3 regions of the Rhodoferax sp. PAMC 29310 genome follow, and region 3 is predicted to be linked to each of the others. Evidence: riboswitches for the same ligand, from Rfam matches in the RefSeq annotation. Region 3 holds a riboswitch; each other region holds the start of a gene.
The links. Region 3 has a riboswitch for thiamine pyrophosphate ahead of J8G15_RS05480 (FAD-dependent oxidoreductase). Riboswitches for the same ligand answer to the same signal wherever they lie in the genome.
Positions count from the first base shown of each region.

Region 1 (10,529 bases), 1.3 Mb from region 3:
GGTGAGCAGAATCATCCACACCGCCAGCACACTGGCTTCGGCCAGCTTCAGCTCGTGGGCGACCAGAGCATAAATCTCCACTTCCACCGTGGCATAACGTTGCCCGCCCAGCACCAGCGCCAGGCCAAACCCGGCAAAGCAGTACAAAAAAACAAGGCACAGGCTGGAGGCCAGCCAAGGGGCAATGGCGGGCCACTCGATCCGCCAAAAGGCTCGCCAAGGTGTGGCCCCAAGCGAACGGGCGGCAGCGACTTGGCGGGCGCTGACCTGATTCAACGCGTCCACTCCCGCACGCACCACCAGGCAAAGATTGAAAAACAGATTGCCATAAAGCAGCAACCAAGGAGTGTTTTGCAGCGAGACACCTAGCCAGCCACTGAACACCCCATGCGGTCCCCACAAGGCCAGCACACCGAGCGCCGCCACCAGCGTCGGCACCACAAACGGCAGCATCAGCAAGCGCAGCACCAGCCGACGCAGCGGAAATTCAAAACGGGCCAACACCCAGGCCACTGGCAGGCCCAGCACCAGCGCCAGCACACAGGTGACGCCGGCTTGCGCCAGCGACCAGAACACCCGCCAGCGCAGGTAGTCGTCTTGCCAGACGGACCACAGCGAGACATTAGCGGTCTGGCCGAACTCAGGCGCCCCGCTCCACCCTTGCCATGCCAGGCGGGCCAGTGGCGCGACCAGCATCAGGCCCAGCGCCAGCAAGGGCAGCGCGGCCAGCATCCCGCGCCCGAGTCGCGACTTGAAGGTCATCGCGCCGGGCATCATGGATCTACTTCAGAACGACTTGCGTCCAGCGGCTGACCCACTGGCTGCCTTTTTCGGCAATGGTGTCGGTGCCCATGCTCTCAAATGTCGTCGGCTCTTGCGCATGGCGCATGACTTCGGCACGGGGCGTGCTGCTTTGGGCCGGGTACATCCACATGGTGGTTTGCAAGGCTTCCTGCACGGGGGCCGAGCGCATGAAGTTGATGAACTTCAAGGCAGCTTCCCGCTGCACGCCACCTTTAACAAGCGCCACGCCTTCCACTTGCTGGAACACGCCGCCCTTCAGAGACAGCGAGCCAGTGGGCGACTCGGTGATTTTTTCCTTGCTGTAAAACACCTCCGCTGCCGGGCTGGTGGCATAGCTCACCACCAGCGGGTAGGCGCCACCGTTCCGGCTGAACTCGGTGTAATAAGCCTCGCTCCAACCTTTGGCAACTTTGACGCCGTTGGCGCGCATCTTGGCCCACCAGTCATAGGCTTTTTCTTCCCCCATGCCGGCAATGGTGGCCAGCATGAAGGCATAGCCAGGGCTGGACGTGGCCGGGTTTTGCACCACCAGCCAGTTGCGGTAGGCGGGCTGGGTCAGATCGTCCAGTGTTTTGGGCAGGGCTTGCCCGCTTTTGGCAACGGCCGCTTTGTCGTAATTGAGGGTGACGTAGCCATAGTCCACCGGCACCACCAAGGCACCGAATTGTTTCTCAGCGCCGGCCACAGTGCCTGCCAGCGCTGGCAGGCCATGGGCCTCCAGCACGTTGGCGGCCTGCGCCTTGGCGACGAGGGCGTTGTCGATGCCAAACACTACATCAGCCACGGGTTGGGCGCGGGTCAGAATCAGTTTATTCAGCATCTCACCCGCGTCACCGCCTTTGATGACGCTGAGCTTGAGACCGCTTTGGGTTTCGAACTGGGCCAGCATGGGCTTGGGCAGGGAGAAAGAGCTGTGCACCATCACGCGCAACTCGTTGTCGGCGGCGTTGGCCGGGGCTGCCAAGGTCCAGGCCGCCAGGGCGACCGCTCCAAATACAAAAATCCGCTTGTTCATTGCTTCGTCTTTCATTGCGCCGTCGTGGTGGCGTCAAAAAAGGGACGAGTCTCGTGACAGCGGACCTTGTTTCACGCTCCCTACGCTGGCATGACCCAGATCAGGTGAGTGGGGTATTTCTCAGTCCGCTTCTCAGCAGACACCCCCGGTGAACTTTCGATTGTAATTGCCCGGCAATTCCGCGGCGCGCCTTTGCGGATGCTCAACCCGCGCCCGTCGCAAGCACAACGCAATCGCCACCTCTCGCCTTGGATTGGTACATGGCTTTGTCTGCACTTCGGGACAAGGAGACATTGCTGTCACCGTGGTCAGGGAAAAGGGCGACACCGACGCTGGCTGAGATGTTCAGATCCAAACCGTCGAGTTCAAAACGTTGATTCAAGGCGGTCCGGATTTTTTCAGCAACCACCAGCGCGTCGCGTACCTGTTCGATGGCCGGCAACAACACCACAAATTCGTCGCCGCCTAAGCGTCCAACGGTATCCGCCTCGCGCACACAACCAAGCATGCGCGTTGCCACACCCTTCAAAAGCCAATCACCCACATGGTGACCGTGGCGATCATTCACGGCCTTGAAGCCATCCAGGTCCACAAACAGCACCGCCATTCGACCGCGGTCCCGACGAGACTGAGACACGGACTGGTTCAGCCGGTCATTGAACAAAGCCCGATTGGGCAAGCCGGTCAACACGTCATGCTGGGCGAGATGTTTGAGCGACTGCCGGCTCTCGTTCAACTCACGCAAGTTCTCAACAATGGTGCTCTGCATCTCGTTGAGACTGCGTGCTAGCAGACCTATTTCATCCTGGCGGGAAGATGGCAGCACACTGATGGACTGCGACCGTGAAAAGCTGCCCACCGCTCTGACCATCGACTTCAATGGCCCAGTCACCAGCCGCGACACCACGGCTGCCAGAGCCAAGGCCAAGGCGGCCAGCACCCCAATGATTTGAACGGTGTTCCAACCCATCTGATTCGCAGCGTGGACTACCTCCGGCAAAGGCCGGGACAATCCCATGATCACAAATCGCTGCGCTGACGCATCGCCGAACGGCAAGCGGACAAACGCACTCACCAAACCGCCATTACCAGACTCAGCTTCCTCGACACGGGCCACGACTCCGCTCTTATGACCGGCGATGAGGTCGGAGACCAAGGGAAACGAATCCTGAATCAATACCCGGCGCCCGGTCTCAAACCCAAAGGTCTGCGAGGCATCAGGGTGGACCAGAAAATCACCCCAGCGATTGCTGAGATAGACCTGATAGGAGGCTGGCAAATCAAGCCTCAGTCGATCAAACACGCTGTTCAGGTCCAGATTGATCACGATCAGCCCTTTGACGGCGCCGTCTGGCCCAATGATGGGGGCCGCGACCCGCACCGTGGGCTGATCCATTCCCGAATGGGCGCCCTTCTCATGATTGAGCCGAATATCAGACACGTTGACCTCACTGGAACCCAATCTCACGGTATTGAACACATAGGGAAAATGCGCTTTTTCCTGAAGCGAGGAGCCGCTCACTTGCGTCAACTTGTCGTCATCGCGATCCACCCGAACTTGCTCCAACCCGTACTGGTCAGCGCTGATCAGTCGAACCTGAAAATACTCGGGGCGCACCGACATCAGCGACTTGAACGTCGCCGACAGAGTCGACTTCTCGGCCTGCACAGAAGCCTCCCCGAGGCCCTCAAGACTACGTATGGCCGACGGCAACCCAGCCAACATGCGAGCATCGCCGGATACGGCTTCAATCGTGACCTGAAAATTGCGACTGACCACCTGCGTTGCCGTGAGCAAATTGGTCTGGGCGTTGTCCAGCAAGCTGGCGCGGCTACTGACGTGAGAGTAGTAACCCACCAGGCCCATCGACGCAATACCAAACGTGGCCAACAGGAGCCCTAACTTGAAGCCAATTCCATTGCGCATGGACTAAAACCGTTCGGGTCGATCGCCCGACACAATTCGTGCCCACAGTTCACTGCGGCGCGTCCCGTCTTCGACGGTTTCCAACCAGTGGATTCGATCCGATCCATGGCCGCCAGCGCCAACGCTCATGGTACTCGACAGACCCTGCCGCTGGACCAAGGCGTCACTGGCTCCGCGGCCCAGCATGAAATTGATCCAGTGGTGAGCCAGCAACGGGTTCTGGGCACCCTGAGCGATGGACCAACAATCCAGCCAGGCCAGCGCACCCTCCACAGGAATCACGTAGCCGACGTCCGCACCTGCGTCCTGCAACAGCTTGAGTTGCTGGCGACCATAGTTGGCAAATAAAACAGCTACCTTGTGATCGCCAAATAATTCGACAGACTCTTCGGGCGAGGTGTAAAAGGCCAGCGCATTGCGGCGCAGGGCAATCAAACGCTCAGCCACTTTCTCGAAGCGACCGTCGTCAATCTGAAAGGGCTTGCCGCCTATGGAGAGTGAGGCAAGGGAGAAGTTGTGATTGCCATCATCAAAGGCCAGCACCTTGTCCTTGTAGATGGGATCCCACATGACCGCGAGCGAGGTGCGGACCCGCGTGGATTGCTTTCGGTCGTAAATCAGCCCCATTTCGGCATAGGTATAGGGCACAGCGTAAACCTCATCCCCCCGGGTGATGCCCGGGATGCGCTGCGTCTCCCGAAAACGGGGTAACTGATTGGCGACTAGGGGAATCCTGCTAAGGGTAAGCGGGCGCAGCAGCTTTTTCGTGACGAGATTTTTAATTTCAACCGTGTTGGCTGCAATCACGTCAAAGTCGCCACCTTGATTGGCCTGCACCTTTTGACGCAAGGATTCGTCTGAGCTGACGAAACTGAGTTGCACCCGAACATGGTGCAACGCCTCAAATGCATTGACCAGTTCCGGCTCCGCGTAGCCGGGCCATGCCAGCACACGCAATACTTCTTCAGCCCGGGCTGGCCAGCACAAGGCCAAGCCGAGAAACAGCGCCGTGAAAAAACGCTGTGCCATGTCGGGCTAGCTGCCCATGGCCTTGGCAACAGCCGCAACCAGCACCGTCATGCCGCCCAAGTAGGGCTGCAGCGCTGGAGGGATCGAGATAGAGCCATCGGCATTCTGATGGTTTTCAAGCATACTAACCAGTGTACGCCCCACGGCAAGCCCTGAACCGTTCAATGTGTGCACCAACTCGTTCTTGCCCTGCGCGTTCTTGAACCTTGCCTGCAAGCGTCGCGCCTGAAAGGCTTCACAGTTAGAGACCGAGCTGATCTCACGGTAAGTGTTCTGCGCTGGCAGCCACACCTCCAGATCATAGGTTTTGGTGGCGCCAAAGCCCATGTCGCCGGTGCACAGCGACATCACCCGGTAGGGCAATTCCAGCTTTTTCAACACAGCTTCGGCGTGCGTCACCATGGTTTCCAGCACCTCGTAGCTGGTGTCGGGGTGCACGATTTGCACCATCTCTACCTTGTCAAACTGGTGCTGGCGAATCAGGCCACGGGTGTCGCGCCCGGCGCTGCCTGCCTCGGAGCGAAAACAGGGGGTGTGCGCCGTGAGTTGGATGGGCAGGTCGGACTCGGCCACCACCTCGTCGCGCACAAAGTTGGTCAGCGTGACTTCGCTGGTGGGAATCAAATACAGCGCCGTGCTATCCGGCTGGGCTTCGCCCTCTTGCCCGCCTTTCCGGGCGGCAAACAGGTCGCCTTCGAACTTGGGCAACTGCCCCGTGCCACGCAGCGTGTCGCCATTGACGATGTAAGGCGTGTAGCACTCGGTATAGCCGTGCTCCAGGGTTTGCACGTCCAGCATGAACTGCGCCAGCGCGCGGTGCAAGCGGGCGATCGGCCCTTTCATGACCGTGAAACGGGCGCCAGTGAGCTTGACGCCCATCTCAAAGTCCAGCCCCAGCGGCTCGCCAAGGTCCACATGGTCTTTGACGGGAAAGTCATACGCTTTGGGCTCGCCCCAGGTGCGCACCACCACATTGCCATGTTCGTCTTCGCCCACGGGCACGCTGTCGTGCGGCAGGTTGGGCACGGCCAGCAACAGGGTTTGCAGCTCGGCCTGAATCTGGTCCAGCCGCGCAGCTGAGGTTTCCAACTCGGTCTTCAAACCACCGACTTCGGCCATAACGGCATCGGCCTCGTCTTTGCCCGCCGGGCCTTTGGACTTGAGCTGGCCAATTTGCTTGCTCAGACTGTTGCGCTTGGCTTGCAGTTCTTCGGTGCGAATTTGGATGGTTTTGCGCTCGGTTTCCAGCGCGCGAAAGGCGTCCACGTTCAGGAACACCTGGGGCGACTTGCGGGTTTCCAATCGGGCGACGGCAGAGTCCAGGTCTTTGCGGAGCAGGTTGATGTCTAGCATGGCATTCGTCTCGTATCAAAAAAGGTTGTTACGACCTCCGTTTTACAAGCCTTTTAGGGCTCTAGCCCTTATTCAACCTGCGGAAGTCGCTATAAATAAGTGAGTATTCAGTCTGCGCTGGGTGTCCAGCCGTCAGCATCCAGTTTCAAGCCTTTGGGCAGGGGAAACTTCACGGTTTCCTCAATGCCGTCCATTTTGCGCACCGACACGGCGCCCAGCGCCTTGATGCGGTCAATCACCTCGCGCACCAAAATCTCGGGGGCGGAGGCGCCAGCGGTCAGGCCCACACGCTGGCGGCCCTCAAACCAGGCCGGTTGCAGCTCGTTCGCGTTGTCCACCATGTAGGCGTCGGTGCCCAATTTTTGGGCCAGTTCACGCAAGCGGTTGCTGTTGGAGCTGGTGGGGCTGCCCACCACAATCACCAAGTCCACCTGCGGGCTCATGATCTTGATGGCGTCTTGGCGGTTTTGCGTGGCATAGCAAATGTCTTGCTGCTTGGGCTCGCGCACGCTCGGAAAGCGCGCTTTGACGGCGGCCGCAATGTCAGCCGCATCGTCCACGCTGAGTGTGGTTTGCGTCACCAACGCCAGCTTGGCGGTCTGAGCGGGCTGCACTTTGGCCACATCGGCCACGTCTTCCACCAGGTGAATGCCGCTCTCCAGCTGTCCCATGGTGCCTTCGACCTCGGGGTGGCCTTTGTGGCCGATCATGATGAACTCAAAACCTTCTTTGGCCAGCTTGGCCACTTCCACGTGCACCTTGGTCACCAAGGGGCAGGTGGCATCAAAAATTTGAAAACCTCGCGCCTTGGCTTCGTCCTGCACCGCGCGGCTCACGCCATGGGCCGAGAAAATCAGCGTTGCGCCAGGCGGCACCTCGTCCAGTTCTTCAATAAATATCGCGCCCTTGGCCTTGAGGTCGTTGACCACAAAGGTGTTGTGCACGATTTCATGACGCACATAAATCGGGGCGCCAAACTTGGTGAGTGCCCGTTCCACAATCTCAATGGCGCGGTCCACACCGGCGCAAAAGCCGCGTGGCTCGGCCAGCAAAATCTCCTGGGGGGTGTTGGCGGCGCTCACAAGATGCCAATCACTTGGACTTCGAATGTCACCGGCTGGCCGGCCAGCGGGTGGTTGAAGTCAAACAACACGGCATCGCCGCGCTCGTCCTGGCGAAACTGGCGGATGGCACCTGCAAACTGGCCAGCGCCATCGGGCGTAGGGAACTGAACCACGTCACCAACCACGTACTCCGCGTTGGCGTCCCCCATGTCGAGCAACTCCTTGCGGGCCAGCCACTGCATCATCTCGGGGTTACGCTCGCCAAAAGCGATGCCTTTGGCCAGCTCAAACGTGGCCCGGCCGCCTTCATTCATGCCCAGCAAATGAGACTCCACGGCAGGTGACAGCTCGCCCGTGCCCAGTGTTAAGGTGGCGGGCTTGCCTTCAAAGGTGTTGATCACATCGCCCGCTGGCCCGGCCATGCGGTAGTGCAGCGTGAGGAAGGAGCCGGGTTGAACGGAGGGCAATGGGGCGGTCATAAAAGTCCTGAGCGGGCCGGGCGCGGCCCTGGTTTGGCGAATAAACTGATCCCCCATTCTAAAAGCTTGCCCCATGCCCCTGAAAGACCTGCCCCTTGATGCCCGCCCCCGGGAGAAGCTGCTGGCGCGCGGGCCGGGCGCTTTGAGCGATGTCGAGCTGCTGGCCATCCTCTTGCGCACTGGCATTCAGGGCAAAGGCGTGCTTCAAATGGCCCAGGAACTGCTCCAACTCAAAACTGGCACCAACGACAACGACGGGTTTGACGGCATCGCTGGCTTGCTGCACGCTACCTCAAACGACCTGAAACGGATCAAAGGCCTGGGCCCGGCCAAACGGGCCGAGATTGTGGCCGTGCTGGAGCTGTCGCGCCGCGCATTGTCGCAGCAGCTCAAAGAACGCACGGTGTTTGCCACGCCTGACGCGGTCAAGCACTACCTGCAACTGCATTTGGCGGCCAAGTCCCATGAGGTGTTTGCGGTGCTGTTTCTGGACGTTCAAAACCGCTTGCTAGCCATGGAAGAATTGTTCCGAGGCACGCTCACTCAAACATCGGTGTATCCCCGGGAAGTTGTGCTTCGCGCCCTGCACCACCAGGCCAGCGCCGTGGTGCTGGCGCACAACCACCCGAGCGGTTCAGTGCAGCCCTCCCGTGCCGATGAGGCGCTAACCCAGACCCTCAAAACCACGTTGGCACTGATTGATGTGCGGGTGCTGGATCATGTGATCGTCGCGCCCGGAGAAGCATTGTCGATGGCTGAGAAAGGCTTGATATGACCCGCCCCCCCGTCAAAGTCAGCAGCCTGGCCGACCTGAAAGTCGTCAAACGAGAGATTGCCGAGCAAGCCGCCGCCCGCGCCAAACTCGCCGCCGGGCAGCTGGCGGCCCAGCGGCAAAAAGAAGCGGAGGTCAACCTCTTCGTCAGGGCCGCTGGCGCCGTCCGGCCCCTGCCAGACAAGCGCACTGCGCTATTGAAGAAGGAGCGCACCCCTCCTGCCTCCCTGCAATACCAGCGCGACGAAAAAGCAGTTTTGAAGGAGGCGCTCAGCGACGAGTTCGATGTCAGCACGTTGCTGGAAACGGACGAACATCTGAGTTTTCGCCGCCCCGGCATTGGCACCGACGTGACGCACAAGCTACGCCGGGGAGATTGGTCGATCCAACGCCAGCTCGACCTGCATGGCCTGCGCCGGGACGATGCCCGTGAGGCCCTGGGTCATTTCATTCGCCAAGCCCACAAACAAGGCATTCGCTGCGTGCGCGTGGTGCACGGCAAAGGCCTAGGCTCCCCCGGCAAAGCGCCCGTGCTGAAAAGCCGGGTGCACAGCTGGCTGGTGCAAAAGAACGAGGTGCTGGCCTTTGTGCAAGCCAAGCCCGCCGACGGTGGTGGCGGGGCCTTGGTGGTGTTGTTGATGGCGTCGCGGGGTTGAGGATCTTTGGCAAAAATTTTGATGAATTTAGCCTCTAGCGCCCGTCCAATAGGCGCAAGAAGCTATCAATTGGGTAGCAAACAGATTTCTGACCTCCCAATCACATGCGAAATGCCAATGATGTTGACACTCGACAACACCGCAAGCTGTTGATTTTTCAGCCCCGGAAGGAGTGCCATTTACTTGGGCCTCCTGCGTTTGCACCACTCAACTTACTATTTTTCGGGCGCCCGCGTGCAAAGCGGAGGTCGGTGACGCAGAGACTGGGACAGCAAAGCGGGCGAAAGCGGTCATTGACGGTGGACACCGCTACTTTGGCACTGACGGCACTTGCTGTCGTTCGCGAATAACCGCTGACAGGCGGTCAAAGCCCGCTTTGAAGCCCACGACGGTTCTGGCCCAATGGCCATTAGGCGCTGATCAGTTTGAGGTCAAAGGCGCGCTCGATCAACCATACCAGCGCAACCAACATCGTTAGCCAAGAGCCCAGCACGAACACGCCGCGCAAATAAAAGCGCGTATTTCGCAATAAAAAGGCCACTGGAAAAAACGCCGCCACAATGGCCATTTGCCCCACCTCCACACCGGCATTGAAGCCCAGCAGCGACAACGCCAGCGCGTCCGCGGGTAGACCCAGTTCGGCCAGTACGCTGGCAAACCCGAAGCCGTGGATCAGGCCGAATCCGAACGCCACCAACCAACGCCGGTGCTCCACCACGGGCCACAGATTGTTGGCGGCAGCCAACACCACCGATAGCGCGATGGCGGACTCCACCAGCCGCGAGGGCAGCGAAACCAGTCCTAGCGCTGCCAGCGACAACGTAATGGAGTGCGCCGCTGTAAACGACGTCACCACCCAAAGCACCTCCCGCAAGGCCACGCCAAAACGCTCCACGCCCTGCCAGTGCCGCATCCGCACGACCAGCACAGCGGGCAGCAGCAGCGAGAGCAAAAACAGAATGTGGTCAAAGCCGATCCAGATGTGCCAGATGCCTTCCATCAGGTACTGTTTAAACTGGGCCCAGCGCGACACCTGTTCCGCACTGAACTGCACCTTTCCGCTGGTCGGCGACAGCACCGTGGTGTGGGTGGCACCGTCTAGCGTGAGGCGCAGCAGGCCGCGATGCAAGTTGTCCAAATCAAATAGCAAACGATATTGCAACGCCAGGTCGCCTGCGGCCTCCGGGCACTCGCCAGTGATGTTCAGCACGGCGTAGCCGCCGTCCGTGTGGTCATCCACCTGCAGGCTTGAGACCTTGAGCAGGCAAGCGCCACCGCGCTCAATCTCCAGCCGGCTTAAGGCCCAGGCGGACAGATCGCTCTGGCGCGCACGCAGTTCACCCCAGGTGACCTCTGCATTGCCGTCGTGGTCCAAGCCCAAGGCAAAGTCGATGTCCCGCAGAGCAATGTCCCATTGGGCCGCAATGGTG
Region 1 covers NZ_CP072852.1:4,501,795-4,512,323, reverse strand. Annotated here, with positions in the region: gene J8G15_RS20935 (iron ABC transporter permease) at 1-777, opposite strand, end outside; gene J8G15_RS20930 (thiamine ABC transporter substrate binding subunit) at 782-1,819, opposite strand; TPP riboswitch at 1,879-1,976, opposite strand; gene J8G15_RS20925 (GGDEF domain-containing protein) at 2,022-3,746, opposite strand; gene J8G15_RS20920 (extracellular solute-binding protein) at 3,750-4,775, opposite strand; gene serS (serine--tRNA ligase) at 4,782-6,128, opposite strand; gene ispH (4-hydroxy-3-methylbut-2-enyl diphosphate reductase) at 6,236-7,210, opposite strand; gene J8G15_RS20905 (peptidylprolyl isomerase) at 7,207-7,671, opposite strand; gene radC (DNA repair protein RadC) at 7,745-8,446, shown strand; gene J8G15_RS20895 (Smr/MutS family protein) at 8,443-9,099, shown strand; gene J8G15_RS20890 (HupE/UreJ family protein) at 9,509-10,529, opposite strand, start outside.
Region 1: it holds a riboswitch for thiamine pyrophosphate, as region 3 does, so the genes downstream of both, J8G15_RS20930 (thiamine ABC transporter substrate binding subunit) here and J8G15_RS05480 (FAD-dependent oxidoreductase) in region 3, are expected to answer to the same signal.

Region 2 (10,529 bases), 870 kb from region 3:
TGGCCGGTCAGAACCGCGAGCGCCTCCGTCCGGTCCAGCCCTATTTCGGCGGCAATGTCTGCCAACACGGTGTCGTCCGACAGGTTGCGGCGATGGGTGAAGTGCGCCACAAACAGCGCTTGTTTCAGGTCGTTCTTGCGCCCTTGTTGCTCAGCCCAGTGCAGCAACTGGTGCACGTTAAAAGTGTTGTGCATGCGCATGTCGTCTGCGAACTGGAAGTCAAAGCCCAGTTCGGCGCCGATTTGCGTCATCCGAACGCGGCTGTCGTTGGACTCCGCCTTGGTGGATCCGTACTTCTCAGCAATATGCTCTTGAAGGTTTTGGCCTTCGGGGGGCATGTCGGGGTTGAGTTCGAACGGGTGCCACCGAATCTCATGCGGCGTGCCTGTGGCCTCCAGGGCCTGGGTCAGTTGTTTATAGCCAATGATGCACCAGGGGCACACCACATCGGACACGATGTCGATTTGAAGTTTTTGGGGGGGAGTCGTCATGGTATTTCTCAGAAGAATTTGTCTAAAACAAGTGGTCTAAATATAGTGACATTCAGACCAGTACGTCATGCGGCGTCAAATGACCGCAACCAAAGGATGGGAATGGCTTAGTGCAACAAGCGCTGGGCTTGTTGGGCGATGGTCTTGAGTGAGGCTTCGTCGAAGATGCCGCGCCCCAGCACCCGAATGGCGACGACCATGGCCATCAGCCCTTTGGCCGTAGCCTCAGGGTCAAGCGTGGCAGGAATTTGTTGGCGGGCTTGGCCTACTTCGATGCTCCGTCGAAAGAAGGCCTGAAACTCGCGCATACCGGTGCGCACCAAATTGTTCACCTCTTCGCCATGGGTGGCCAGGTCGGACGAGGTGTTAATTAAAAAACAGCCTTTTTTCTCGGGGTCGGCCACGGTGTCATTGACGAGGCCGTCAAACAAAACCGCGATGGCTCGCACCGGGTCATCAATGGCTTCGAGTTCAGCCAAGAGCGCGCGCCGGTTGTCTTTGTCGTACTTTTTCAGCGCTTTGACGAACAGTTGCTCCTTGCCGCCAAACGCGTTGTAAAGGCTGCCACGGGTGATGCCGGTGCTGGCAATGAGGTCGGCCATGGAAGCGGGCTCAAAGCCCTTCTCCCAAAACACATTCATGGCTTTGCCAACAATTTCGTCTTCATCAAATGACTTTTCCCAGGGCATGGAGCACCCTCCTTGAACAACTTAAACGGCACTCATCCTAACGCGTTTAAATTGACTGGTTTATACAATGGGTTAAACCAAGCTTCAAGGGTGGGCGCCAGTTACAACATTTTCTGGATCAAAGCGCCCGAGAACAACACGGGGCCGGTGGGGCCGCCCAAACTGGGCACGCCGCCTTTGGGCTCCAGGCTGATGGCCAGTGCAGGCACTTCGCGCACGTCAGCCTCGCCGGCGGTCAGGCGCAAGAGCTTGTCCCGCCCGAGGACGCCCAACGACTTGGGTCCGCCACTGGGCGGCAGGGCCCATAGCTGCAGGGAGCGGTCGTCGGCTTCCTTGAAGTTGCCCACCCGCTGCAGGGTGAGCTTGTTGTTCTTGGGGTCGAACGTGACCAGCATGGAGGCTGCTGACTTGTCGTCAGCCAACACGGCCACGTAATCAATTTGCGGAGTGGCCAGCAGTTGCGCTTGCAGTTGCTGAATTTCGCCGCCCATTTGATCGCGCAGGTTGAGTCCGGTGACGACGACAAAGGCAGTCGCCAAGGCGCCCGCCGCCGCCGCGCCGCGCCACAGCAGCAGGCTGCGAAGCCAGCCCGTGAGGCCGGGTTGGGTGTCTTGGCGAGCCGAATCACGCGCGGCTTGCATGGTCTTGGCTTGTTGCTCGCCCTGCACCAGATTGTCAATGCGGGTCCACACCGCTGCGTCAGGCACGCTATGCGGCTGCAGCTCGTTCATGCTGGCCAAACGGGTTTGCCAGATCAATGCCGCCGCGCGAATGGGGGCTTGTTCGCGAGCCAGGGTTTCAAACCGCCGGCGAGCGCCACCTCGCAACGTGCCCAGGGCGTAGCTGCTGGCCAGGTGGTCCAGCAGTTCAGTGTTTTTGGTTAAATTCATGGCGGGCCTTTACGCAAAACGGGCCATGCAGACACGCAGCTGCTCCAGCCCGCGCCGAATCCAGGTCTTGACCGTGCCCAGAGGCAGCTTGAGCTGCTGGGCGAGTTCGCTGTGGCTGAGGTCGCGCACATAGGCCAGGCTGACGACCTCACGCTGGCGGTTTTCCAGCTTGACGAGGCACTGGTGCAGAGCCCAGGCTTGTTCGCTGGCTTGGGCCGTGTCCATGGGAGTGGGCGCGTCCAGGGCCAGGGTGTCGGCCATGACCTCGTCAATTTCTTGCGTGAGGTGGCTGCGCTGGGAGGCGCGCCGGCGCAAAAAGTCCAGCCCCCGGCTGCGCACGATCAAGCCCATCCAGGCCATGGGCGGGCTGAGGGAGGCGCGGTAATCGCTGGCGCTGCGCCAGATGCTCAGGAAGGACTCCTGCAGTACGTCTTCCGCCCATTCGCGGTTGCTGACCACGCGCACCGCCAAACCAAACAATTTTGAAGAGCACAGGTCATACAAAGCTTTGAGGGCGGCCGCGTCTTGCACGGCAATGCGATCGAGCAGCTGGATCATTTCGGCGTCATTGGATTCGAGGGTCATGGTTGGATTGTCTTTGATTCGCGGCCGTGCCAGGGTACGGGGTTATCCAGCGGAACCCCGAGAGGCGCCAACGATGAATCGCATAGTCGCTGCGTTTTTGATAGCTGCTTCCGCAGCATTGATAAGCGCTGGAGGCAAAAGACATACATAAAAATCTCGAGAGATGTGGTGTGTGAAATAACCTTCTCAATACGTGCCAGTTGGTGGTCTGGATGTGATTGAGTAATACCCAATAAATTTGGAAGGTCAAGTTGAATCCAATCGTGGGGTGGCCTGCGTATTCAGATCGTCGGACGAATTATTCAGCCCGATTCCGGCGTCAAGCCGCTTAACCATCAAAGGAAAATGTCATGACCCCCATCGTTCAAACGCTCCCATCCGCCCCATTGGCTTCGTCACGCCGGGCTTTCATGGGCCGCACCGGCACCTTGTCGGCCGTGGCCGTTGCCCTGCTTGCCGGGCAAGATGCCATGGCCCAAGGCATGGCCGGCGACATGTCGCAAGACGTCAAAATCTTGAATGTGGCGCTGGGGCTGGAGCACGAAGCCATTAATGCCTACCAACTGGGTGCCGGAAGCGGCCTGCTGCAAAAACCGGTGCTGGACATTGCCGTTCAGTTTCAAGGCCACCACAAAAGTCACCGCGACGCGCTGATGGCGACCATCCAGAAAATGGGTGGCAAACCCGTGATGGAAATGAAACTGGAAGAGTACGCCAAGGCCTTGAAGGCTGACACCCTGCGCAACCAGGCTGATGTGTTGGATTTGGCCGCCCGCCTCGAGCTGGGTGCCATCAACGCGTACCTGGGCGTGATTCCTGCATTTGGCAGCAAAGACCTGGCCAAGATTGCGGGGCGCCTGGCCGCTGACGAGACCATGCACTTCACCATCCTGACCAATGCCTTGGGTCGCCCACTGCCAACGGGCGCTTTGAGCTTCGGCGCCTGATCATGACGGCGCGTGGAAACGCCGTCGTGCGCCATGCCACCTCGGCGGTGGCCGTTGCCACATTTGCCTTGGGGCTGGCATTGAGCGGTATGGTGAGAGCCCATGCGCAGACGGGGTCTGTGCCCCAGGGGAAGCAGTTGTTTGAGTCTCGTTGCATTGGTTGCCACAGTCTGGACGCCAACCGCGTGGGCCCCGCGTTGGGCACTGTGGTTGGCCGAATCGCAGGCAAGGCCAACGGGTTTGAGTATTCGGCCGCGTTGGGTTTGGCCACCCATGTCTGGGATGCACCGCGACTCAAAGCCTGGCTGACGAACCCTGAGGCGCTCGTTCCCGGTCAGGCCATGGGCTACCGGGTGGACTCCGCCTTTGATCGTGACGACCTCGTGGCCTATCTGGCCTCACTCCACCCAATAACCGCCCAAAACGCAAGCAAAGCCTTGTCCCGTCATTAAGTTCGTCAAAGTTAACCATTCATCAGGAGAATCCCATGAAAGTTCGTACCCCACTGTCACTGCTGGCCGTTGCTGTTTTGAGCGCTTGCGCGGCGTCTGGTCCTGGCAAGATGGCCCCGTATTCCCAAGCGGCCTTGCCTGCCGCCATGCAGGTGCCCGCCGGTCACCGCGTGGGCCTTGAGACCAGCGCCGCCGGTGACATCACCTACCAATGTCGCGCCAAAAAAGACATGGCCGGCCAGTTTGAGTGGGTATTTGCCGGACCCGACGCGGGCCTGAAAGACCGCAGCGGCAAACGCGTGGGCAAGTACTACGGTCCGCCCGCCACTTGGGAAAGCAATGACGGCTCCAAAATCACCGGCACCCAGCTTGCTGTGGCGTCCAATGGCACAGACAACATCCCCATGCAGTTGGTCAAGGCCAACCCCGCCATGGGCCAGGGCATGATGCAAGGTGTGAGCTACATCCAGCGGGTCAACACGCAGGGCGGCATTGCCCCCAAGGCAGCCTGCTTCAGTGAGAACGTGGGTCAAAGCCTGATCGTGAGCTACACCGCCGACTACATTTTCTGGCGCGCCAATTGAGTCGTTTTTGGGGACGGGCTGGCGTTGCGGCGCCAGCCTCTCCGGTGCACGAGTTCCAGGAAGGGATTTGAGGGCCTTGAGTCGGGCTCAGTATTCGCGGCGCTTTACAGCAAGCCCGAGGCGATGTTGATGGCCAGGGCGAAGAGGGTGATGTTGAAAAAGAAGGCCAGCACGCAGTGGAGCAGGCTGGTGCGCCGCATTCTTCGGTTGCTGATGGTCACGTCTGCTGTCTGACCTGAGGTGCCAATGACGCACGAGAAATACAGAAAATCGCCATAGTCCGGCGGCTCGCCACCCGGAAAGTCCAGTCCACCTTTGCCGCCGGTGGCCTGCATGGCGAAGAAGTCATGCGCGTAGTGCAGGGCGAACATCACTTGGGTGAAGGCCCAGGACGACAGAATGGTCAGCAGGGTGAGGGCAATGTGGGCATAGCGCAGCATGCCGCCCAGTTCTTTCACCACCGCCAATTCGGCCAAGATGGCACCCAGGCACATCACGGCAGACATCACCACAAACAACAGAACCAAGGCGCTGCCTTCGTCTTGCAGAAGCGCGCGGGTTTTCATGCGCTGGTTCGACGACCAGAACATCATGTGCATGGCCAACGCCAGGTACAGCCAGGCCCCAACATTCCAGCCCACGATGGCCTTGGTGATGGGCAACATGCCCAGGGAGTCCGGCAGCAGCAGTGCAGTGGCAACGCCCACGGCCAGCCCGCTGAACAACCGAGGTCGGGCGTACACAAAGCGCACCGTGGCGTAGGGCGATGTGCCGGAAGGTGTTGAGGGGGCTTCATTCGGTTGGATCAGGTCAGGTTGAGGCTCAGGCGACAGTAGCGCACGCCATCGTATCGCTCCCAGTCTTCGGGTTGGTCGCGACCTCGTTGATCTTTACATCGCTGACATACATCTTCAGGCCTGTTTGGTTACGCTCGCCCGCAATACGAAAACTCAGGACTGCGACAGTGAAACAAAAGAAAACAGCAGCGTTTGTTCAGCGGCTCGGGCCAGGCCTGATCACGGGCGCGGCGGACGATGACCCCAGTGGCATTGCCACCTATTCTCAGGCCGGTGCCCAATTCCGGTTTGGGCTGGTTTGGACCTTGCTGCTGACCACGCCGCTGATGATTGGTATTCAGATGTTGTCGGCCCGCATTGGCTGGGTGACGGGTCGCGGTTTGACGGCCAATATCGACGAGTTGTTTCCCCGTTGGCTGACCACGGTGTTAGTGGGTTTGCTGGTGGTGGCCAATACGATCAACATTGCCGCTGACATTGGGGCCATGGCCGAGGCGGTTCGGCTGCTGATAGGGGGCTCGCTGGCGGTCTATGTGTTTGGGTTTGGCGCTTTTTGCATGGCCACGCAGGTCATTTTTTCTTATGAACGAACGGTTCGCTTGCTGAAATGGCTCACGTTGTCACTGTTTGCCTACGTGGCGGTGATTTTGAGTGTGTCGGTGCCGATTCACCGGCTGATTCAGGAGTCTCTGCAGCCCTGGGCGTTTTTCCCGGCTGATCTGTCGCTCAAGGAATACATGGCGATGGTGGTAGCCGTTCTGGGCACCACCATCAGCCCCTATCTTTTCTTTTGGCAGGCCGCTCAGGAGGTGGAGGACAACAACCGTCGGCCCGAGTCGCAGGCCCTGCGAGCGCACCCTGAATATGCGGCGGAGCATTTGTTTCGCATCAAGCAGGACACCTTTTTCGGCATGACGTTTTCCAACGTGATTGCCTTGTGCATTGTGGTGGCGACCGCCGTGACGCTGAACATGCAGGGCATCACCCATATTCAAACGTCGGCGCAAGCGGCCGAGGCGCTTCGCCCTATTGCGGGTGAGTTTGCGTTTGCCCTGTTCGCGCTGGGCATTATTGGCACCGGCCTGTTGGCGGTGCCGGTGTTGGCAGGTTCGGCGGCTTATGCGGTGAGTGAACTCTATGGCTGGAAGGCGAGTCTCTCGCATGGCTTCAAAGAGGCACGGGGTTTTTACCTGATCATCATGGCTGCGACCGGCATTGGGTCGCTGATTGGTTATCTGGAGGTTGACCCGATTCAGGCCTTGGTTTGGAGCGCCATCGTCAATGGCGTGATCTCGGTCCCCATCATGGCCGCGTTGATGTGGATTGGTCAGTCAGAGCGCCTGATGGGCAAGCTCACGATCAGCCAGCGTCACCGATTCTTTGGCTGGGCGGCCACGTTGGTCATGGGGGTGGCCGTGATTTTGCTGGGCCTGACCAGCCTGTAATTTTGGGTTGATCGTTGAAATAAAAAATTGTTTTAAGTAAAAAGTGCTTGCAGCCCTTGTCTGATCTGCGTAAAGTGCTACTAAAATTATAGCAAATCTCCGGCGAGTCAAGTCGAACGCGCGCCAGCCCGGCCATCATCGCTTAGACTTCGCCTTGCCCGGGGTGCGCTAAGTAGCGCTGAGATGGATTACCAGACCCGCGAACTTGATCCGGTTAATACCGGCGTAAGAAGAGCAAAACACCTGATATTTGTGCGCCCACCCGAATTTTCTTCGGGCTATTTCTGGGCCGTGGTGTGTCCTCCCTGGTTCGCGTGATTGGTTGACGGCTCTTCTCCGGAGCGTTTGGCCCACCTTTCAGGAGAACACGCGATGAATGCCCCCGACAAGTTCACTCAGTTACTGAGCCTTTCCCGCAAGCCCTTGCCGGCTTCGCGCAAAATTTACGTGCCCGGCGCGCAGTCCGATGTGCATGTTCCCATGCGCGAAATCATGCAAACCAACGGGGAAGCTGTCTCTGTGTACGACACCTCGGGCCCCTACACCGACCCCACCGCCCACATTGACGTGCGCCAGGGTCTGCCCACCGTGCGCTCCAGCTGGATTGAGAAGCGCGGCGACACCGAGCTGTACACGGGCCGTACCCCTTACGCATTGGACGATGGCTTGAAAAACGGCGAGACCGAAACGCTGGCCTTGCTGCGCGCCCAAGCGGCCGGCCTGCAGCGCCAGCCGCGCCGTGCGAAAGCGGGTGGCAGTGTGTCTCAAATGCACTATGCCCGTCAAGGCATCATCACCCCTGAGATGGAGTACGTGGCCATTCGCGAGAACCAGAAGCTCGAATGGATGGCCCAGTACACCGGCAATGCCGAGCGCGAGGCGCGCCTGGCGGGCAACAGTTTTGGCGCCAGCATTCCCCGCGTGATGACGCCTGAGTTTGTGCGTGATGAAATCGCCCGTGGTCGCGCCATTATTCCGGCCAACATCAACCACCCCGAGATCGAGCCGATGGCGATTGGGCGCAATTTTCTGGTCAAGATCAACGCCAACATTGGCAACTCGGCGGTCACCTCCAGCATTGAGGAAGAGGTTGAGAAGTTGGTGTGGTCGATCCGCTGGGGCGCAGACACTGTCATGGACTTGTCCACTGGCAAAAACATCCACACTACCCGCGACTGGATTCTGCGCAACTCACCCGTGCCCATTGGCACGGTGCCGATTTACCAGGCGCTGGAAAAGGTAGGCGGCGTGGCCGAAGACCTGACCTGGGAAATCTTCCGTGACACGCTCATCGAGCAGGCGGAGCAGGGCGTGGATTACTTCACCGTGCACGCGGGTGTCCGCCTGGCCTTCATCCACCTCACCGCCCAACGCATGACTGGCATCGTGTCACGCGGGGGCTCCATCATGGCCAAGTGGTGTATTGCCCACCACAAAGAAAATTTCATCTACACCCACTTTGATGAGATGACTGAAATTTTGAAGGCCTACGACGTGAGTTACTCGCTGGGCGATGGCTTGCGCCCCGGTTCTGGCGCGGACGCCAATGACGAAGCCCAGTTTGCCGAACTTCGCACCCTGGGTGAGTTGACACAGCAAGCCTGGAAGCAAGATGTGCAGGTCATGATCGAAGGCCCTGGCCATGTGCCCCTGCACATGGTGCAGGCCAATATGACCGAGCAGCTCAAGCACTGCCACGAAGCCCCGTTCTACACACTGGGACCACTGACCACCGACATCGCACCCGGCTACGACCACATCACCAGCGGCATTGGCGCGGCGATGATTGGTTGGTTTGGCACCGCCATGCTGTGCTACGTGACGCCCAAAGAGCACCTGGGTTTGCCTGACCGTGACGACGTGAAGGTCGGCATCATCACCTACAAAATCGCCGCCCACGTGGCCGACGTGGCCAAGGGCCACCCCGGCGTGCGCGCCCGTGATGACGCCTTGTCCAAAGCCCGCTTTGAGTTCCGCTGGATGGACCAGTTCAACCTGTCGCTGGACCCTGACACCGCACGTGACTTCCATGACGAAACCCTGCCAAAAGACTCGTCCAAAGTGGCGCATTTCTGCTCCATGTGCGGACCCAAGTTCTGCTCCATGAAGATTTCGCAAGAGGTACGGGAGTACGCCAAGATCAAAGGTGTGACGGACGAGCAGGCACTGGCTGAAGGCATGGACGCCAAGTCAGAAGAGTTCAAGCGTGGCGGCGGCGAGATCTACATCCCGATTGCAAAAGCTTGATCGCTCAGGGCAATGGCCGGAAGGCGCAAGGGCGAGAACGGCGGCGCTCCGTCTGCAGCGCAGACGCGTTCCTTCAGCCGCTGAGAGTCCGGGAGGGGTTCTCAGCGGCTGCTCCCTCAAAATCAGATGGCCGGATTTAGCCCAGACGAACCGGTACAAAAATCTTGTCTTCACCGCGTTGAATCAACAGGGCGACGGATTTCTGCGACTTGGCAACAACCGAGCGCACCTGCTCCACACTGCTCACGACCTGCCCATTGACGGCCAGCAGCAGGTCACCACTTTGCACGCCGGCGTAAGCCGCAGCGCCCTGGACATCTTGAATCAAAAGTCCCGAAGGCAAGCCGGAGGCTCGCAGTTCGTCAGGCTGAAGTGGACGCAATGCCAGGCCCAACCGTCCCTGCGGTGTGCCAGGGTCTGCGCTGGCCACATCGGCCGCCTTTTCATTGGCATTGCCCAACTGGGCCTCAATGGTTTTGGACTCGCCTTTGCGCCAAATCTCAAACTGAACTTTGTCCCCCGGCGTGGCAAGGCTGATGACCGCCGGCAGATCGCCCGAGGACACCACGGCCTGCCCGTTCATTTTGCGAATGACGTCGCCAGGTTCCAGTCCGGCCTTGTCAGCAGGCCCACCTTTTTCCACACTGGATATCAGGGCGCCTTCGGGGCTGCTCAATTTGAACGAGTCCGCCAGTGCCTGGTTGACCTCTTGGACCGACACGCCAAGGCGTGCGTGCTCCACCTTGCCGTGCGCCACGATTTGGTCTTTGATTTTGCTGGCCAGGTCCATGGGAATGGCAAACGACAGGCCCTGGTAACCACCGCTTCGGCTGTAGATTTGGGAATTGATACCCACGACCTCGCCCCGGCTGTTGAACAGCGGCCCGCCGGAATTGCCGGGGTTCACCGCGACATCGGTCTGGATGAAGGGCACAGCGCTGTCATCCGGCAAGGAGCGACCTTTGGCGCTGACCACTCCGGCGGTGACCGTGTTCTCGAAACCAAAAGGCGAGCCAATCGCGAGCACCCATTCACCCGCACGCAGGTCACTGGTTTTTCCAATCGTGACGGTGGGCAAGTTTTTGGCCTCGATTTTGAGGACGGCAATATCGGTTTTGGTGTCGAAGCCCAGTACCTTGGCAACGAACTCCCGTCGGTCGGTGAGCTTGACCGTGACCTCTTTGGCATCCCGCACCACATGGGCGTTGGTCAGGATGATGCCGTCTGCGCTGACGATAAAGCCGGACCCCTGGCCGCGTGACGGTGTGTCGGGTTGCTGAGACTGCCCCTGCCCATTGGGTTGAAATTTCCGGAAAAATTCAAAAAACGGATCGTTGCCAAAGGGGTCTTCCCGGCCGCCACGCCGGACTACCGGGCCTTCATCGGACGTTTTGACCATGCC
Region 2 covers NZ_CP072852.1:2,045,268-2,055,796, reverse strand. Annotated here, with positions in the region: gene J8G15_RS09360 (DsbA family oxidoreductase) at 1-491, opposite strand, end outside; gene J8G15_RS09355 (TetR/AcrR family transcriptional regulator) at 599-1,180, opposite strand; gene J8G15_RS09350 (anti-sigma factor domain-containing protein) at 1,282-2,070, opposite strand; gene J8G15_RS09345 (RNA polymerase sigma factor) at 2,080-2,655, opposite strand; gene J8G15_RS09340 (ferritin-like domain-containing protein) at 3,006-3,602, shown strand; gene J8G15_RS09335 (cytochrome c family protein) at 3,605-4,054, shown strand; gene J8G15_RS09330 (DUF3455 domain-containing protein) at 4,090-4,638, shown strand; gene J8G15_RS09325 (DUF1345 domain-containing protein) at 4,743-5,381, opposite strand; gene J8G15_RS09320 (NRAMP family divalent metal transporter) at 5,603-6,880, shown strand; TPP riboswitch at 7,030-7,130, shown strand; gene thiC (phosphomethylpyrimidine synthase ThiC) at 7,253-9,127, shown strand; gene J8G15_RS09310 (DegQ family serine endoprotease) at 9,264-10,529, opposite strand, start outside.
Region 2: it holds a riboswitch for thiamine pyrophosphate, as region 3 does, so the genes downstream of both, thiC (phosphomethylpyrimidine synthase ThiC) here and J8G15_RS05480 (FAD-dependent oxidoreductase) in region 3, are expected to answer to the same signal.

Region 3 (10,529 bases):
ACAGCCATCACGGCACAAAACACCTGCGGCGTCAGTACTGTGTCCGCTGTCTCTGCGGGTATGTTGCAAGATCAAATGAATGCGGTCTTGGGCGATATGGGGGTTGATGCGGTGAAAATTGGCATGCTCCCTTCCATTGATCACATACAAGTGATTGCGGAGGCAATTGATCGTTTTGGCGTTCAGGGGATCGTCTTGGATCCTGTCATGGCGTCAACCAGCGGGACGCCGTTGATGGAGGGGCGGGCTGTTGCTGCGCTTTCCAAAACGTTGTTTCATCGAGTGGATTTGATTACACCCAACCTGGATGAAGCGGGCACTTTTCTGGGGTGTCGCGTTGTGAATCGAATAGATATGGAGCGTGCTGCCACCGCCTTGATACAACGGGGTGCGCGGGCTGTTCTGCTGAAAGGAGGCCACTTGTTGGGCGACGAAGTGGCGGATGTGCTTGTGACAGGTGACGGGCGAGTCACCTGGATGCAAGGCGCCCGGATTGCCACCCGAAACAGTCACGGGACGGGTTGCACCTTGTCATCTGCCATTGCTGCCCATTTGGCTCGAGGGTCCAATCTGGAGCACGCTGTGCGGCAGGGCAGGGAATTCGTTCGCAGCGCGTTGTTGGCAGGTGCTGCTGCACGGATCGGGCAGGGCAAGGGGCCACTCAATCATGGGTTCGCTCCAATGCCGATGCTCGTCTTCAATCCGAAAGTCTAACTCTGAGCCATACGGCCTGTTCTTAATGCCGCCATGAGCTCCGCCGCCGCCATTTCCGGGGACGCGGCGGCAATCAGTGCCCGAACTACGCCTACTGAGCCCACTTGGCAGTCCAAAACGTTAGACAAATTAGAGTGGTCTATTCCGCCAATGGCAACCAATGAATAGTGACGTAGAAGTTTTGCGTACTGCTGTAGGCGCCCGATTCCTTGCGGTGCAGTTTGCATTTTCTTGAGAGTGGTGGGAAACACCGCGCCCATGGCGATATAGCTGGGGCTGAACTGATCGGCGCGCAGCATTTCTGCATAACCATGGGTGCTGATACCCAGGCGCAAGCCGGCGGCGCGAATGGCGTCTACGTTGGCGCCATCGAGGTCTTCTTGCCCCAGGTGCACGCCGTAGGCGCCAGCGCGAATGGCGGCTTGCCAATGGTCATTGATGAATAGCAGAGCTTGTGTGCCTTGGACGCCTCGAACCGCTGCATTGATCTCCCGTTCAATGTCGGCCTGAATGTCTGACTTGAAGCGCAATTGCAGGGTAGTCACACCACTTTGCGCCATGCGAGCGACCCATTGGGCAGTTGGCAGCACGGCGTAGAGACCAAGATCGCGCGGGCAGGGAGGAAACCCATTGAGTCGTGGCTGTGGTTGGATGTCAAAGTCAATCGGATCGCTCGGCCAATGGTCCGGGTCAAACCGACCGAGCCGCTCCGACTGACGATGCCAGGCCGTTGCGATGCAATGTGCATCGGTTTCGATGAACCCCAGTATCCGGGCGGCCTGAAAACTGGCTTGATATGCCGCATTGCCCGCCGGAGGGCTTTTGCCAACAATGTGTGCGTGGTCCACTGCCAGTGCGCTGTGGGCAGCGACGATGGCTTGTATGGCTGAGACGTTGTCGAAAGTGGTGCTCATAGGTAGGGCTACTCAAGCGTGGTGCCAAAAGGGCGTGCCGATCACGGGGGTGCTGGGTTGCGCCGATGCTTGTTCGGCCATGGTGCCACTCAGATAGGCATCCCGCCCTGCCTGTGTCGCCGCGGAAAAAGCCCCCGCCATGGCGACCGGGTCCAGCGCCAGTGCGACAGCGGTATTGAGCAAGACACCATCAAAACCCCACTCCATAACTTGGCAAGCATGGGATGGTCGCCCTAGTCCGGCGTCCACAATCATGGGGACTTGAATGCGACTGCGCAGTGTTTGCAGCGCAAACGGGTTGATCGGCCCTTTGCCGGTGCCAATGGGCGCCGCCCACGGCATGATGGCCTGGCAACCCGCGTCCACCAAGCGCTGGCAAAGCACCAAATCATCAGTGCAATAGGGCAGCACTTTGAAACCGTCCTTGATCAGTCGGCTGGCTGTGTCGACCAGGTTGAGCGTGTCGGGTTGGAGTGTGTAATCGTCCCCAATGAGTTCGAGTTTGATCCAATCTGTCCCGAACACCTCACGGGCCATGTGCGCTGTGGTGATGGCCTCCTGTGCACTGTGACAACCGGCGGTGTTGGGCAGCACTGGCACGCCCAATTGGTCCAGCATCTCCCAAAAGCGGTTGCCACCTTGTTGCTCCCCCGAGGTTTGACGTCGCAGGGAGGCTGTCAACATGGCCGGTTGTGCTTTGAGCACGGCGTCGAGCAATACCTTCGGGGACGGGTAGCGTGAGGTGCCGAGCAGCAAGCGACTGCTGAAGGTCTCTCCGTAAAGAACAAACGGGTCTTCAAAGTGGCTTGAACTGAGGTTTTGTGCCATGGCTGTGTATCCGTTATCCACCGGTGACCGGCGCAATGATGTCGATGCGGTCATTGGCCTGTAGGCGCCAGTGGTGGTATTGCGACTGGGGCACAAACTGAAGATTGACGGCCGCCGCAAAGGGCGGCTGAGCCTGGATGCAGGCCACCGCGTCTGCCAGGGTCGCGGGTTCAGACAATTCATGCGGCAACTGATTAATCGATATCTTCATAGGCACTTAATAAGTGGTTTGGACGGAAAGAGACAGGCGCGTAGACAGGGGCGAAGAGTCGTTGCGTATCAACTCGATCACCACATCCATGACCGCCGGAGCGATCAGGTAGCCGTGGCGGTACAAGCCGTTGATCTGCAACACTCGATCGGCGCTGCGTCGAATGACGGGCAAGTTGTCAGGCAAGGTGGGGCGGCACTGGCTGACCAGATCCAGAATGCGGGCCTCGCCAAAACGCGGGTCTACCGAGTAGGCGGCGCTGAGCAGTTCCAGCGCCGAGCGCACGGTCATCGGAGAGGTGTCGTTGGATTCAATTTCTGTTGCCCCGAGCAAAAATATGCCATTTTCTTTCGGTGCAATGTAGATGGGATAACGGGGGTGAATCAGGCGGGTGGGGCGTCTGAGCTGGACTTCTTTGGCTTCCACCGTGATGATTTCACCGCGCACCCCGCGCAGCGCTGTCCATTGCGGCTGCGCCCCCAACCCACGGCAGTCCAGCACCCAGTCCGGCTGGCCAGGCTGGCCCGGATTAAACTCTTCGACCAACCGTGGGCTGTGCCAGTTGAGTCTGACGTTGAGGCGCTGGAGTTGCTCCAACATGGCCGCCAGCAGTTGATGGTTATCGAGCTGACCCTCTCCCGGCAGGTAAATTCCTTGCGAGAATCGACCGTCCAGAGACGGCTCAAGTTGGGTGACCCCTTGTGCGTTCAGCGTTTGCATCGCTGGAAGGGACGGGATCAATTTTTGTGTGATCGCCATTTGGCGCTTGAATCGCTCTGCATCTGCACTGTCCTGTTGATGCCATAGCACCAGGGTGCCTTCTTGCTGAAAGTAAACCGGCTGTCTCAGCTGGGCGATCAACGTTGGCCAACGAGTCAAGGCATAGATGCCCATTTGAACCACATTGGGCTCAGTCACCGCAGATTCCGCCAGCGGGGCAAGCATCGCGGCGGCAGCGCGTGCTGCCGATTTCTCTGCTTGCGGGCCGCCGGCGTCGAACAAATCAATTGTGTGGCCCTCTCGCGCAAGTTGACAGGCCAGTAGTCGACCCATCAGGCCAGCGCCCAGAATGACGAACTTCATGGCGTGCAGCAGCGGTTAGGCGTGCCCTGATCACCATGGGTTTGTAGGAAATGAGAGTTCTGAAAACTCGGTTGTGCCATCAATTGCTCCACGCAAAAAGTTGGCAGGTGAGCCCTATCAGGATGAGGTCATGCATTGCCAGAGAATGTGGCAACCCCCATGAAACCGGACATGCTTCCCTGCGCGAGGATTACCTCAATCAGGTTCAAAGGGACTTTCTCAGTCGTTCTGCCGTGATGGCAGGGCAACACCCCTAGCGAATGTGCTTTTCAGAGCACCGGTGAATTCTACTTAATCGAACACGGGCGATTCGACGCCCAATACTTTGTGCAGCTTGGGACTGGTGGTGGTGTACAGCAAAAAGACTTTCTTCTCGGGCACGATGATGGGCATGGCGCCAAAAGCCGCCAAAGCACACTCATGAAAGCCGCACAGAATCAGCTTCTTCTTGCCGGGATACACATTGATGTCTCCCACCGCAAAGATGCCGGGAACACTGGTTGAAAATTTCTCGGTGTCCACTTTGAGTTGCTTGCGTTCAATGTCCAGGCCCCAGTCGGCAATCGGCCCGAGTTTTGGGCTCAGGCCAAAAAAGACCAGCAGCATATCCAATGGCACAACCCGGGTCACGGCGTCAACCCCGGTGACTTTCGCCCCAGTAAGGCGTCCGTCTGCTTCTTCGTAACCTGTGACCTGGCCGACCATGAATTGCATCTCTTGAGCCTCACACAGCGCCCGCATCTTGGCGATGTTGGCCGGTGCCGCCTGAAAGGCGTCTCGGCGGTGAATCAGGATGACGCTTTCGGCTTTGTGCGGCGTGTCTTTGACGAATTCCAACGCCCAGTCCAGCGCCGAGTCACCGCCGCCCACAATCACCAGGTTTTTCCCGGCAAAGTCTTCAGGATTTTTGACGTTGTAAAAGACTTGTGTATTTTCAAAGGCGGGCAGGCCCTCCACCTTCAAGGTGCGAGGCTGAAAGGCGCCTACACCAGCGGCAATGAAGATGGTTTTGGTTAGAAACCGGACGCCTATGGATGTTTCAACGAAGAAACGCCCATCGTCCTGCTTTTGAACCGTGGAGACTCCCTGGCTGAAGTGGAACGTGGCTCCGAAGGGCTCAATTTGCTTGAGCAGTCTGTCAGTCAACTCTCTGCCAGTGCATACGGGCACAGCAGGAATGTCGTAAATCGGCTTGTCGGGGTACAACTCAATACATTGGCCGCCCGCATAGGCCAGCGAGTCGATGACATGGACTTTGACTTCCAGCAGGCCCAACTCGAACACCTGGAACAAACCCACGGGACCGGCGCCGATGATGACGGCGTCAGTTTCAATGGGGCCGTCGTGCGCGAGCGTGGTGTCAATCACCTCGGGTGACAGTTGGGCATCCATGCGAGGGGCAGTACTCAGCGCTCAAGCTGGGGCAACTTGCCCGTTTTGTCTTTCCACTCTTCAGCGGTGTCCAGCGGCGCCTTGCGCTTGGTGATGCTCTTCCAGGTGGGCAAGAGGGCCAACTCAGCATTGAGTTTGGTCATGTGCTGCTGGTCGGCGGGCACATCTTCTTCCGCATAAATGGCGTTCACGGGGCACTCGGGAATGCACACGGCGCAGTCAATGCACTCGTCGGGGTCGATGGTCAGGAAGTTAGGGCCTTCGCGGAAGCAGTCCACGGGGCAGACATCGACGCAGTCGGTGTACTTGCATTTGATACAGGCTTCGGTGACGGTATGAGTCATTTTATTTTTTGGCGTATGGGGGAAACCCTCTATTTTATTGGGTTTCCTGATCCATGGGGTTCAGATTGGCCTTCACAGGCGGCGGGGTACCTTGCGATTGATCAGTTGATCAAGACAGCGCCGGCGGTTTTGTGCGATGCGGTGTCGACCAGAATCAACGATCCCAGCACCCGTGAGCGGCTGTAGGGAACGGTGGCAATGGCTTCCTGCAAGGTCAACTCCACGTGGCCGATGGCGTTCGCATCCAACTGCGAGGCGTCTTCTTCGGCCAATGTGTTGACGTCGAGCTTGTGCACGATGCGCTTGATTTTGGCTTTGATCCAGCGGTGGCCGTGCAGGGCCCAGTACACGCGGCCGGCAACCAATGGCTCATCGTCCATCCAGGCCACCGTGGCTTTCAGTTCGCGATGGGGGCTGAAGATGCCGGGGGCCGTATCAAACTCGTCGGCATCAGCCGCTTTAGGCTCCACTGCCAGCAACCAGTCGCCGCGCGACACGTCGACTTCGCGGTCCAGCACCACACCCGCGCTGTGTCCGGCAATCACGTCGCCAGGCTTGCGGGTATGGCCCAGCACTTGGGCAATGACAGCCGTTTGGCCACTGGGCAGCACGGAGATGGTTTGGCCCACGCGTGCCACGCCGGTGGCCACACGGCCCCAGAACACACGCCGACCCTGCGAGGTGTCGCTGGATGACGAGAATTTTTCGACCCACTGCACCGGGAAGGCGAAGGGCGTTTCCGTCTCGGCCGGCGTCGCGGGCAATTGCTCCAAAATATCCAGCAAGCTGGCGCCCTGGTAGCCACACCAGCCTTCGGCGGGCTCGACCACGTTGTGGCCTTTCAGCGCCGAAATCGGAACAATGGCGGTCACCGGGATGTTGGCGGCTTTGGCAAACGCCTCCAGCGCATGGCTGATGTTGTCAAACGCCACGGCGGCCTGGCCCAGCGTTTCCGGCTTGGAGGCGTCTTCCAACGCATCCAGCTTGTTGACGGCGAACACGATGGAAGGCACACGCAGCATGTTGACCAGCAAAGAGTGGCGGCGCGTTTGCGGCAGCAACTCCAGCGCATTGGTTTGCCACTTCAGTTTGGTGGCGTCCACCAGCACCACAGCCGCGTCGGCGCTGGAGGCGGCCGTGACCATGTTGCGGGTGTATTGCTCGTGGCCGGGCGCGTCGCCAATGATGAACTTGCGCTCAGCCGTGTTGAAGTAGCGGTAGGCCACGTCAATGGTGATGCCTTGCTCGCGCTCAGCGCTCAAGCCGTCGGTGAATTGGGCCAAATCGACCTCACCGGTCTTGGAGACGTTGGCCAGTTGGTCTTGCAAGACCGCGCGGCTGTCCACCAGCAGGCGGCCAATCAGCGTGCTCTTGCCGTCATCGACGGAGCCGCAGGTGATGAATTTGAGTGCAGATTGAGTGTCTTTTGGTGCTGTAGAGCTAGCTACTGTTGCGGGAGCAGCTATCGAAGTAGTAGCGTTCATTAGAAGTATCCGTCTTTCTTGCGCTTCTCCATCGAAGCCTCTGAGGTTTTGTCGTCCATGCGGGTGGCACCGCGTTCGCTGACCTCCACCCCCAGTGTTTCAATCACGATGTCGTCGGCGTTGGCCGCCACGCTGGCCACCGGGCAAGTGCAAGTGATATCGCCCACAGTGCGGAAGCGCACATCGCGTGACTCCACGGTTTCGCCTTCTTTGGCGGGCGTCAGTTCGGTGATGGGCACCAGCAGGCCTTTGCGCTCCACCACGTCGCGCTTGTGGGTGTAGTAGAGCGACGGCAGCTCAATTTTTTCGCGGGCAATGTACTGCCACACGTCCAGCTCGGTCCAGTTGCTGATCGGGAACACGCGGAAGTGCTCGCCGGGCTGCAACCGGGTGTTGAACAGCGTCCACAACTCCGGGCGCTGCGCTTTGGGCTGCCACTGGCCGAACCTGTCGCGGTGGGAGAAGATGCGCTCCTTGGCGCGGGCCTTTTCCTCGTCACGGCGGGCGCCACCGATCAAGGCGTCAAAACGGAACTCGTCAATCGACTCCAGCAGCGTGACCGACTGGTGCACATTGCGGGACTCGCCGGGGTGAGCCAGGCGAACGGTGCCGCGGGCCATGGAGTCTTCCACGCTGCGCACAATCAGTTCGGCGCCCAGCTCTTTGGCGCGGGAGTCGCGGAAATCGGTCACTTCATGGAAGTTGTGGCCGGTGTCGATCATCAGCAAGGGGTAGGGGATGTTGCCAATGCCAAACGCTTTTTCAGCGCACTTCAACATCACCAACGAATCTTTGCCACCCGAGAAAAGCAGAGTAGGGCGCTCAAAAGCGGCCGCCACTTCACGCAGGATGAAGATTGTTTCCTCTTCCAGGGCGTCCAGGTGGGCGTTGCTCAAATGGTCGGGGCGGTGGTCGTGGGACATGGCTTGTAATTGTTCTGATCCGGTTCGGGCGTTCATGCTGGCGCTTTCTCTAGGGAGCTGGTTTGGTTCACGTGCAATCCGCACTCTTTGGCCGATTCGTTTTCCCACCACCAGCGGCCGGCGCGAAAGTCTTCGCCCATGCTGATGGCGCGGGTGCAGGGCGCACAGCCAATGCTGGGGAAGAATTGATCGTGCAGCGGGTTGTAGTCGATGTTATGCAGGGAGATGAAGTGCCAGACATCGCCCCAGGTCCAGTTGGCCAGGGGGTTGATCTTGACCCGGGTGGCGTCGCTGATGTCGATCAGCGACACGTCAGCACGCGCGCCCGATTGTTCCCGGCGCAACCCGGTGATCCAGGCGGCTTTGCCATCCAGCGCACGGGCCAGTGGCTCCATTTTTCGGATACCGCAGCAGGCCTTGCGCAACTCGATGCTCTTGTACATCGGCTCCTTGCCCTCGCGGCCCACAAACTGCACCACCGATTCGTTCACGGGTGTGAACACCTCGACTGGCGCACGGGACGTGGCTTTGAGGCGCTCCAGCAAAGCAATGGTTTCGGGGTGCAACATGCCGGTTTCCAGCACGAAGATGCCAATGTTCAGCCGCAATGTGTTGATCAGGTGGCTGACCACCACGTCTTCCGCGCCCAGGCTGGAGGCTTGGCTGACGCTGGCGACACCGCCATCGGTCAATGACGCGTAGTCCAGCGCGGCTTGTTGCAGCACGGCAATGGTTTCGGCCAGCTTGGCGTCGAAGTCGTTGGACGCCCGGGCATTCAGATCAATCGCGCTCATATACCTGCTCCTGCGTCAAGAAAATAGGGTTTGTTTTTGACGTCGCCCTGGTAAAAGGCGCTGTAGCGGTCAAACTGGCGCTGGGCGACCTCGGGGTTCTGGTCTTCACGCAGCACGGCCACGTCGAAGCCACTGCGCTGCATTTGCACCAGTTGGTCAACCAGAACGTCGCCCGTGGCGCGAATTTCGCCCTTGAAACCGAGGCGACGGCGCAACAAAACGGCCTGGCTGAATGCGCGGCCGTCGCTGAACTTGGGAAAGCTCAGGTCCACCCGGGTGACGCCTTCCAGGCTGAGGTCGCGGGGGTCAACTTCATTGCTGACTTCGATGCCAAACTGGCCGTCTTCGGGCGCAGAGTGTTGGGTAGATGCTATTAATTTCATAGTTTCTATTCTCTCAAGCCAATTCAAGTTCAGCCGTATGGCGGGCGCCGTTGGCCGCTACCTTGAATGGATCAGGGCCGACGCGACGCAGCGCATCAATGAAGGTCTCGCCTGACTGGCGAACTTCGCGGTAGGTGAGCAAGACGGCTTCAATCACGTCTGGCACCTCGTTGGCACCGAATGAAGGGCCGACGACTTTACCCGGTGTGGACGGGCCGCTCAAAGTGGAGCCATCCGAGCCGCCCAGGGAGACCTGGTACCACTCCTTACCGTCCTTGTCGACGCCCAGAATGCCGATGTGGCCGCTGTGGTGATGGCCGCAGGAGTTGATGCATCCGCTGATGTGCAGATCAATTTCACCCAGATCGTGCAACTCGTCCATGTCCTGGTAGCGCTCGGTGATCGCTTCCGCGATCGGGATCGAACGGGCGTTGGCCAAGGCGCAGAAATCTCCGCCGGGGCAGGCAATCATGTCGGTGAGCAGGCGAATGTTGGAGCGGGCGAAACCCGCCTGGCGGGCGGCAGCCCACATTTCCGGCAACTGCTCAACAGCAACCCACGGCAGAACCAGGTTTTGGTCGTGCGTCACGCGAACCTCGCCCACACTGAAGCGGTCCACCAAACTGGCGGCAATGTCGAGCTGGTCGGCGGTGGCATCGCCGGGTGCCTGGCCCAAACGTTTGAAGGACAGGGTGACGGCGCGCAAGTTGGGGTTCTTGTGCGCAGCCACGTTTTGCTTCAACCAGCGAGCGTATTCAACCGCTTCTTCAGCCGAGTGCGACGGTGCTGCGTTATTGATAGCTCCTTGCGTAACACCAGCAAGGGCTGGAGGCACAAATGATGCTGAAACGCGGTCAAATTCAGCCTGAGTCAAGGTGTGAAGGGCGCCGTCGAGTTCCACAATTTCGCGGTACTCGGTCTCGACCTCGTCGATGAAGCGCTGGCCTTCGGCCTTGACCAGTATCTTGATGCGGGCCTTGTACTTGTTGTCGCGGCGACCCCAACGGTTGTAGACGCGCACCACGGCTTCCAGGTAGTTCAGAATTTCTTGCCAGGGAAGAAACTCTCGGATGGTTGAGGCGATGACGGGCGTGCGGCCCATGCCGCCTCCAACCATGACTTTAAAGCCTACCTCGCCCGCTTCGTTGTGCAGCACGTGCAGGCCCACGTCGTGCCACTGTGTGGCCGCGCGGTCTTCCCGCGCGCCGGAGACGGCGACCTTGAACTTGCGCGGCAGAAAGGCGTATTCGGGGTGCAAAGTGCTCCATTGGCGCAGCAATTCGCAGAAAGGGCGGGGGTCAATGATTTCGTCCACCGCAATGCCAGCCCGCTCGTCGCTGGTGACATTACGGATGCAGTTGCCACTGGTCTGGATGCCGTGCATATCCACAGACGCCAGCAAATCCATCACGTCAGCGCTTTTTTCCAATGGGATCCAGTTGAACTGAACGTTTTGGCG
Region 3 covers NZ_CP072852.1:1,170,986-1,181,514, reverse strand. Annotated here, with positions in the region: gene thiD (bifunctional hydroxymethylpyrimidine kinase/phosphomethylpyrimidine kinase) at 1-714, shown strand, start outside; gene J8G15_RS05495 (thiamine phosphate synthase) at 711-1,628, opposite strand; gene J8G15_RS05490 (thiazole synthase) at 1,641-2,456, opposite strand; gene thiS (sulfur carrier protein ThiS) at 2,470-2,667, opposite strand; gene J8G15_RS05480 (FAD-dependent oxidoreductase) at 2,674-3,750, opposite strand; TPP riboswitch at 3,910-4,015, opposite strand; gene J8G15_RS05475 (NAD(P)/FAD-dependent oxidoreductase) at 4,042-5,142, opposite strand; gene fdxA (ferredoxin FdxA) at 5,157-5,486, opposite strand; gene J8G15_RS05465 (sulfate adenylyltransferase subunit 1) at 5,588-6,970, opposite strand; gene cysD (sulfate adenylyltransferase subunit CysD) at 6,970-7,929, opposite strand; gene J8G15_RS05455 (phosphoadenylyl-sulfate reductase) at 7,926-8,687, opposite strand; gene J8G15_RS05450 (DUF934 domain-containing protein) at 8,684-9,070, opposite strand; gene J8G15_RS05445 (nitrite/sulfite reductase) at 9,084-10,529, opposite strand, start outside.